Regions from separate parts of the Jeotgalicoccus sp. S0W5 genome, predicted to be linked through region 2. Evidence: predicted binding sites of a transcription regulator. Region 2 holds the regulator's gene; the other holds the start of a gene.
What was found. The regulator CtsR, encoded in region 2, represses protease genes until heat stress. The targets are predictions, from matches to a motif close to ATGGTCAATAAAGGTCAAACA.
Positions count from the first base shown of each region.

Region 1: clpB (ATP-dependent chaperone ClpB) is a predicted target of CtsR. The motif match lies at 2,404-2,424, and genes of this name have one in related genera.

Region 1 is NZ_SIRQ01000018.1:121,103-125,519, reverse strand. It holds gene EYB29_RS10495 (DegV family protein) at 1-118, opposite strand, end outside; gene EYB29_RS10490 (Cof-type HAD-IIB family hydrolase) at 131-952, opposite strand; gene EYB29_RS10485 (metal-sulfur cluster assembly factor) at 1,088-1,384, shown strand; gene EYB29_RS10480 (undecaprenyl-diphosphate phosphatase) at 1,477-2,301, opposite strand; gene clpB (ATP-dependent chaperone ClpB) at 2,454-4,417, shown strand, end outside.
Region 2 is NZ_SIRQ01000004.1:214,880-219,296, forward strand. It holds gene EYB29_RS07555 (ATP-dependent Clp protease ATP-binding subunit) at 1-18, opposite strand, end outside; gene EYB29_RS07560 (protein arginine kinase) at 19-1,035, opposite strand; gene EYB29_RS07565 (UvrB/UvrC motif-containing protein) at 1,025-1,540, opposite strand; gene EYB29_RS07570 (CtsR family transcriptional regulator) at 1,545-2,012, opposite strand; gene EYB29_RS07575 (NupC/NupG family nucleoside CNT transporter) at 2,226-3,437, shown strand; gene EYB29_RS07580 (ZIP family metal transporter) at 3,485-4,294, opposite strand; gene EYB29_RS07585 (MurT ligase domain-containing protein) at 4,413-4,417, shown strand, end outside.

The DNA of each region.
Region 1 (4,417 bases), on a different contig from region 2:
CGAGTTGGTCTAGGTAGCTTTTGTCGTCGAGTTGAATCTTCAAAGGGAGCACTTCAATGTCTAACTCCTTGGCACGTTCTAAGCTTAAATCTGAGCAACTATCAATAAATAATTTCATAGATAACCCTCCCTATGGTTTAAGACGGAGATCGAAAAATTCATTAAGGAAATGTCCAATACCGTCATTGTTATTGTTATATTCTGTAATATATTTAGACACATTTTTGATATCGTCGATACCATTCTTCATTGCGACACCATGTTCAACATACTGTAGCATTTCAGTGTCGTTGTCTTCATCTCCAAAAGCGATTGTTCTACTTTGTGGAATTCCCAAATACTCTCTGGCGTAATCCACACCAACCGCCTTATTAATACCTTTTTTGATTATTTCTAAGACAGGATAAGGCGCACCCCAGCGACGTTGTTCGATTACTTCAGCAAATAACTCATCTAGAGTCTTACGAATATGAGGCATTTCACTCTCTTCTGCCTGAACAAGAATAGAAGTAACGTCCTCTGTAACTGTATCTTGAAGTTCGCCAACACTTATTTTAGGGTTGCCCATGGTGAAGGCGTCGAATAGGACGCTATCGTGATAGTGGATATAAATATTATCTTTAATTTCAGCGACAATATTTTTAATATTTAATTCAGGAACTTTTTTAGCAATTTCTTTTGTAACTTCCTTATCCAATGTTTCATGCATGATTTGGAAGTCAAAATCTGTAGGATGGTGGACGAAAGCACCGTTAAAGTTTACAACAGGTGTCGTCATTTTTAATTCCTTATAGTAGGGTACACTGGCACGATACGGACGGCCAGTTGAAATCATTAGCTCATGGCCCTGTTGTTTCAACGTTGTCAGCACTTTCTTTGTGTAAGGACTGATATTCTTCTCATCAGTTAAAAGTGTGCCGTCTAAGTCTAAACAAACTAAATGCTTATCCATATAAATCTCCCTTTTGTCAGTATGTAAGAATAATGTTTCTTCTCAATAATAGCATTTATATTTATCGAATGTATAATTTTTGGTATAGTAAGTATTACATATACTAGGTGAGGAGTGATTATGTTGGATAAAGCAATGGAAGAAAGCATGTACGGTGCGCTAGAGAATGTCATTGACCCGGAACTCGGTATAGATATTGTAAACTTAGGCTTAGTTTATGGTGTAAATTTAGATGACGAAGGTACAGCAGGTGTTGAAATGACTTTAACTTCAATGGGTTGCCCAATGGGACCACAAATTATTGGTCAAGTTGAGCACGTACTTTCAGAACTACCTGAGGTAAATGATGTTCAAGTAGTCATCGTCTGGAATCCACCATGGGACAAAGACAAGATGAGTCGTTACGCTAAAATTGCACTTGGTGTAAGCTAATATAAATAATAAGCTATGAGAAGAATTATCTTCTCATAGCTTTTTTGTATTGTGGTGAATTTGGTTGTTAACCGATTGGATCCATTGAATTATTATGCCCAAATAAACTGATATAGGATTGAAAAAGCGCCTAAAGCAAAACAGTAGTAAACGAAGATAATCAAATTACCTTTTTCCATCACATTTTGTAACCATTTAACTGCAAAATATGTTGCGATAAGTGTAATAATAAAGGCAATTAAATATGCTAACCATAGTGTATCCATGTTAGGGTCGTTAACGATATCTCCAACGGATATTAAAGCTGTACCAAGAGATACTGGAATATAAAGAAGAAATGCAAATCTTAGTGCGTTTTTCTGGCTAAGACCAACTGCAATGGAACCAACAATTGTTGCACCACTGCGGCTAATTCCAGGTGTTAATGCTATACATTGAGATAGACCAACTATTATAGAATCTTTAATTGTCAGGTCTCCATCCCTCTTATCGCCTCTTTTATTTTTAATAAACCAAAGTGCAATACCTGTTACAAGCAGCATAAGTCCTACGAAGCCAACAGAAATATTATCACCGATCACATCTTTAAGCAGTAGCCCTGCAACACCAACTGGAATCGTCGCGATAATTAGGCAAATCGTATATTTAAAATCAGTAATTGCATCATCGTCTCTCGCGCCTTTAAATAAATATCTAAACAAATTATTGATGATACTAATGATATCATCTCGATAGATGAACAAGATTGCAATAAGGGAAGCCGTATTTAAAAATATTTCAAAAGAAAGACCTTGTGCTTCGATATTGAATAGCTCCCTGGCAATGACTAAATGACCACTAGATGATACGGGAATTGGTTCTGTAATGCCCTGTAATAAACCAAGAAAAGCATATTTGATAATAGTAATGATTTCCATGAGGTGATCCTCCTTAAAATGTACATCATTTAATATAAGACAAATTGTCTTAAATTGCTATCAATTACTTGATTTAATCTTCTTAAAGTGTATAATTAAGTTATGGTCAAATTTGGTCAAACACTTTAATTTATTGATTAGAGGTGGTTTAAATGGATATAAATAAGATGACAGTTAAAGTTCAACAAATCGTTGAACGTGCTCAAGGTCTGACAGTTGATCTTAAACTTCAGGCAATTGAGCTAGAGTCAATACTAAAAGCAATGCTATTGATTGAAGATAGCATGAGTGCTGACATTCTAGAAAGAGCAAACATCAACATTGATAATATAATTAAACGTTATGATGAAAAATTAGCAAAATACAATAAGGTAAGTGGCGATAATATAGAATATGGTGTCTATATGTCGCAAGGTTTTTCGCAGTTATATAATGAAGCAGAAAAACTTATGGTTGATATGAAAGATGATTATATCTCTCAGGAACACATATTTCTAGCAGCGCTAAAAATTGATGATATTTTAAGCAGTGCTGTAGGTAATAAGGATGAAGTTGTTAAAGAAATAGTGAAGAAAATAAGAGGGGGTAACCACGTGACGAGTCAAAATCCTGAAAATCAATATGAAGTATTAGAAAAATATGGGCGTGACCTTGTTGAAGAAGTCAGAAATGGTAAGGTAGATCCGGTCATTGGTCGTGATGAAGAAATCAGAGATACGATTCGAATTTTAAGTCGTAAGAGAAAAAATAATCCAGTACTAATTGGTGAACCTGGTGTGGGTAAAACGGCAATTGTCGAAGGACTTGCCCAAAGAATTGTACGTAAGGATGTTCCAGATAGTCTCTTAGATAAGACAGTTTTTGAACTCGATCTTACTTCACTAGTTGCGGGTGCGAAATTCCGTGGTGAGTTTGAAGAACGATTAAAAGCTGTGCTTAAAGAAATTAAGGAATCTGAAGGAAGAATTATTCTATTTATTGATGAAATCCACATGCTTGTTGGGGCTGGTAAAACTGATGGTGCAATGGATGCAGGCAATATGCTTAAGCCTATGCTTGCACGAGGTGAGCTACACTGTATTGGGGCAACAACAACAAACGAATATCGTGAGTATATCGAAAAAGACTCTGCCTTAGAAAGACGTTTCCAAAAGGTTCAAGTACCAGAGCCTGATGTAGAGGATACTATTTCAATTCTGCGCGGTCTAAAAGAGCGCTATGAAGTGCACCACGGTGTAAGAATTACAGACCGTGCCCTTGTTGCAGCTGCAGAACTATCAGACCGTTATATTACAGATCGCTTCTTACCAGATAAGGCAATTGACCTCATGGACCAAGCGAGTGCGACGATACGAACAGAGATGGGATCGAACCCAACTGAACTTGATCAGATTAATCGTAAGGTAATGCAACTTGAAATCGAGGAACAAGCTTTAAAAGGAGAAGATGACCAAGTTTCACAAGCGCGTCTATCCGAACTCCAAAAAGAATTAGCGGATATGAAAGAGAGCCAGTCTACACTTCAAAACAAAGTTGAGAAAGAAAAAGAACAAATTCAAAGAGTGAATGACAAACGAGCTGAAGTTGACAAAGTACGTCAGGAATTAGAAGACGCAGAGAACAATTATGAGCTTGAACGTGCGGCAGAACTTAGACATGGTAAATTACCACAGTTAGAAAAAGCACTCGAAGAATATGAAAAAGAAATGCAACAAGAAGAATCATCTGACAATAGAATTATTAGAGAAGTTGTGACCGAAGAGGAAATTGGTTTTATCGTGAGCCAATGGACAGGTATTCCGGTTACAAAACTTGTTGAAACTGAAAAGGAAAAACTCTTGAAATTATCGGACATTCTTCATGAACGTGTCGTCGGTCAAGATGAAGCTGTCGATTTAGTTGCTGACGCAGTAATTAGAGCAAGAGCGGGTATTAAAGATCCGAATCGTCCAATCGGGAGCTTCCTATTTTTAGGACCTACGGGTGTCGGTAAAACTGAACTCGCTAAAGCCTTAGCCTCAACAATGTTTGACTCTGAGAAACATATGATCAGAATCGATATGTCTGAGTACATGGAAAAACATTCTGTTTCAAGATTAATCGGTGCACCTCCAGG
Region 2 (4,417 bases):
CAGTTTTCCAAATAGCATCTATTTCCCTCCTAATAGTTCGCGTGTCAGTGTCGCCCGTAATCTTTCGTGCTGATTATTTGGTCGACTAGTGTCATATTCAAATTCATTCAGTTTTTGGCTAATAAAAGCCGGTTGGATTTGTTGAAACCATGCTTGAAAGTTAAAACGGTCAAAATCTATATAGCCTAAATCAATCCCTAGTTTCACATTACTCAAATGCATTGCTGCTTCTTTTAAAGGTAATTTGTAGGCGTATTGTAGAATACCAAAAGAACGATTGACAGCGTCACAGGTTTCTAAAGTTTTTAATTGCTCTCTTGCGCTACGTTCTTCTTCAATAATGCGTTCTTTTAATTCTGTCAAATTTTCAATGATATCTGTTTCACTAAAACCAAGCGTCACTTGATTCGATAACTGGTAAACAGAACCAATGGGCTTAGACCCTTCCCCGTATATACCTCGTAAAGTAAAACCAAAGCGCGTTAAATTATTATGAAAACGTTGAATTCTTTTCAAGGCTGTCAAGGCAGGTAAATGCAGCATTATAGAGGCTCTCATTCCTGTCCCTAGATTAGTCGGGCAAGCTGTAAGATAGCCGTATCGTTCATCAAATGCATACTCTATCTTACTCTCTAATGTATCATCTATAGCACTTGCTTTCTCGTATAGCGACTCAAGGGATTCATTTACACCGAGACTTTGAATTCGTAAATGATCTTCCTCACCAATCATCACCGACACGTCTTCCTCTTCATTGATGAAGACACTTTCTCCATTTTGTGAAAATCTAGGACTAATCAAATGCTTTTCGACCAATAAGGCACGGCCTACATCAGTAAATTCAGATAAGCGGAGACGAGTCAAATTAGGTAAAGTTTTCTCTACTATTTTACCAAGCGCTGTGATGTCTTCATCATCTTCAAGCATATGTGTGAAAGGTACACCATTAATATTCCGTGCTAGCCTCACACGTGAGGAAAGTTCAATATCAGTGACTGCTGTTCTATTGAGCCACTTACTAATATTATTCTCCATGTGACTCACCATCCTTCAGTGCCTGAATCTGGTCTCTAATCACCGCTGCTTCTTCAAAGGCCTGGGTTTTCACCTTGTCATCTAGTCTCTGTTGTAAGGACTCTATGTCTCTTTTGAGGCGCAGTGCATCTACTTTTTGATGAGGAATCTTCCCAAGATGTCTATTTTGGTTCAGCTGCACACGTTCAACAATTTGAGGTACGTATTCGCCGAAGTAGTCATAGCAATAACTACAACCAAACAAGCCATTGTCGACGACGCTTCTTAATGTTGAACCACATGATGGACATTCAGGCGCTTCAACTTCAACCTCTTTTTTCTCTGCATTAGCCGCTAACATCTTCAGTAATGTATGGATGTCAAAAGGATTATCCACTTGATAGTCATTCACGTGTAGCGATTTTTCAGCACACTGCTCACACAAATACCGTACATTTTGAGCAAGACCTAAGTCTTCCGAAATATGGACTGTGGCTTCATTTTCGTTACATATCTCACACTTCATATATTCACTCCTTAGCGTACAGTATTGCCGTGATTACACGGCGTAAAATTTTCGCTCTTAAGCGGTCTCTATAAGGTAACTCAATGGATAGAACTTCTCTTTCCATAACAGCATCGATGATCTGTGCTTCTCTATAGGTAATAACACCATTTTCAAACATTGATTGAACAAGGTGACCCGCATTCAACTGAGATATGTTATCCCCAATAAGATTTTGTAAGTGCGCTAAGTATTCTGTCTCAGAATGTGTTTCTACTTTGGTGATTCTTATATAGCCGCCACCGCCACGTTTACTTTCAACGACGTAGCCATGTTCATTTGTAAAACGCGTTTTGATAACATAGTTTAACTGCGACGGTACGCAATCAAATTTTTCAGCGATGTGCGCACGTTTTATTTCAACGACTTCGTTACCGGATTTCTCAATCATTTCTTTTAAATATTTTTCAATAATATCCGACATATTACGCATCTCATCACTCTCCCTTGACCTACTTTGACTAAAGTATACAAGTTGTGAACAAAATTGGCAAATAACATGTTTATTTTTAATTAAAAGGGTTTATTTTTGGAACCGGTTGCATTATAATAATTTAGTATCGCATAAATGTATCATTTGGTATATAATTTACAAATGAAATCATTTTCAATATTTCTTACATAATAATTTTTGGAGGCTTTCACAATGAGTATTGTAATGGGAATAGTTGGTATACTATTCACTGTCTTTCTTGCTTGGATTGCAAGTAGCAACAAAAAACTTGCGTTCAAACATTGGAAGAACATATTAATATTAGTTGCATTACAGTTTATCGCTACGTTCTTATTCCTTAACACTACGGGTGGACAAACGATTATCCTTGGTTTAGCGAACGGTTTCGACTACTTACTAGGATATGCAAGAGAAGGTGCACAATTTGTGTTTGGAGATTTGATGACGAACGCGGAAGGCGAACCAGTTGATGTATTCCTATTCAACGTGCTTATACCGATCATCTTTATCTCAGCAATTATCGGTATTCTTTCTTACACTAGAATCTTACCTTTCATCATAAAAGGATTAGGCTTCTTACTGACTAAGATTACTGGAATGCCATACATCGAGTCATACAATGGTGCGGCATCTATGATGCTTGGACAGTCAGAGGTATTCGTATCTCTTAAAAATCAGCTGCCTAAGCTTACAACACGTCGTTTATATACATTAGCTGCACAGGCAATGAGTTCAATTTCACTTTCTATTGTCGGCGCATTCTTTACAATGTTAGACCCTCAATTTGTCATCATTGCGATTGTACTGAACTTATTCAGTGTTTACATCATCGTACACATCATCAATCCATATGATGAAGTTATCGAAGATGGTGACATTGAAATCTCAACTAATCCAGAAAAAGGTAAATCTTTCTTCCAAGTCCTTGGTGATTACATCATCGATGGTGGTAAAATCGTACTCGTCGTTGGTTCGATGTTAATTGGTTTCATCGCTCTAATCGGTTTACTGAACCAGATTTTCTTATTAATTCCTGGTTCAAACCTTTCATTCCAAGATATCTTGGGCTACATCTTTATGCCAGTTGCCTTCCTAATGGGTATTCCTTGGGCTGAGGCACAAACTGCCGGTTCATTAATGGCAACTAAGTTAATCACTAACGAATTTGTTGCAATTCTTGAATTCATAAATGTTGCAGAAGGACTTTCTGAGAAGACACAAGCAATGATTTCAGTATTCTTAATCTCATTTGCTAACTTTGGTTCAATCGGTATCATCGCTGGTTCTGTTAAAGGACTTCACGGTGAGAGCGGAGACAAAGTTGCGAGATTCGGCCTTAAACTAGTATACGGTGCGACTCTTGTATCTATCTTAAGCTCTGTAATCATCGGTTTCTTCTATTAAAATTTATAAATTTTAAGCCTCTAGGGAAGACCCTAGAGGCTTTTTTGTTATCCTAAAGCTACGTCTAATACCATCATCACAGAAAATCCAATCAGGAATGCAAAGACTGCTGCATCGGAATGACCATTTTTTTGTGTGCTTGGAATAACTTCCTCCACCACCACAAATATCATTGCACCTGCACCTGCAGCTAAAGCATACGGCAATACTGGCTCCATTGAGGCCACAAGCAAGACACCAACAAGTGCTGCCATCGGCTCAACGATTGCTGACATCCAGCCCCAAAAGAATGCTCGAAATTTAGATGCACCCTCTGCTCTTAACGGCATGGAAACTGCAGTACCTTCTGGGATATTTTGTAGACCAATCCCTACTGCTAAGGTAAGTGCACTGGCAATCATGACTGGATCTTGACTCAACCCTGCTGCACCGAAGAGAATACCGATAGAGAGTCCTTCAGGAATATTGTGAAGTGTTAAGGATGTTACTAGTAAGGTACTTCTTCTGGAGCTAGCAACTGTAAGCCCCTCAGCAGTGTGTTCTCCCCTATGACGGTGAGGGATAATTTTATCGAAGAAGTAAATAAATAAGGCACCGCCTAAAAAGCCGATTAAAGCAGGGAACCATTCTCCTATTGGATTATCTGCACTCGCATCAATCGCAGGTGATAAAAGCGACCAAAAACTCGCGGCCACCATGATACCGCCTGCAAAGCCAAGCGTGATATTTAAAAAGTTTTCACTAACACCTTTAGTTAAAAAGACAACTGCTGCACCGAGCCCCGTCATTGTCCATGTGAACAAGGTTGCTATAAGTGCCTGTAGCCAAGGGTCCAAGGTCATTAGATAATCTAACATATTCATTCTCCTTAGAATTTTCTTAATAATAATTATAACGCTTTCCAAAAAATTATAGTACCTATTAAAACTGAATGATATAATGGTTTCTCATAAGGAACTTAAAGGAGCGCTACGAATGAC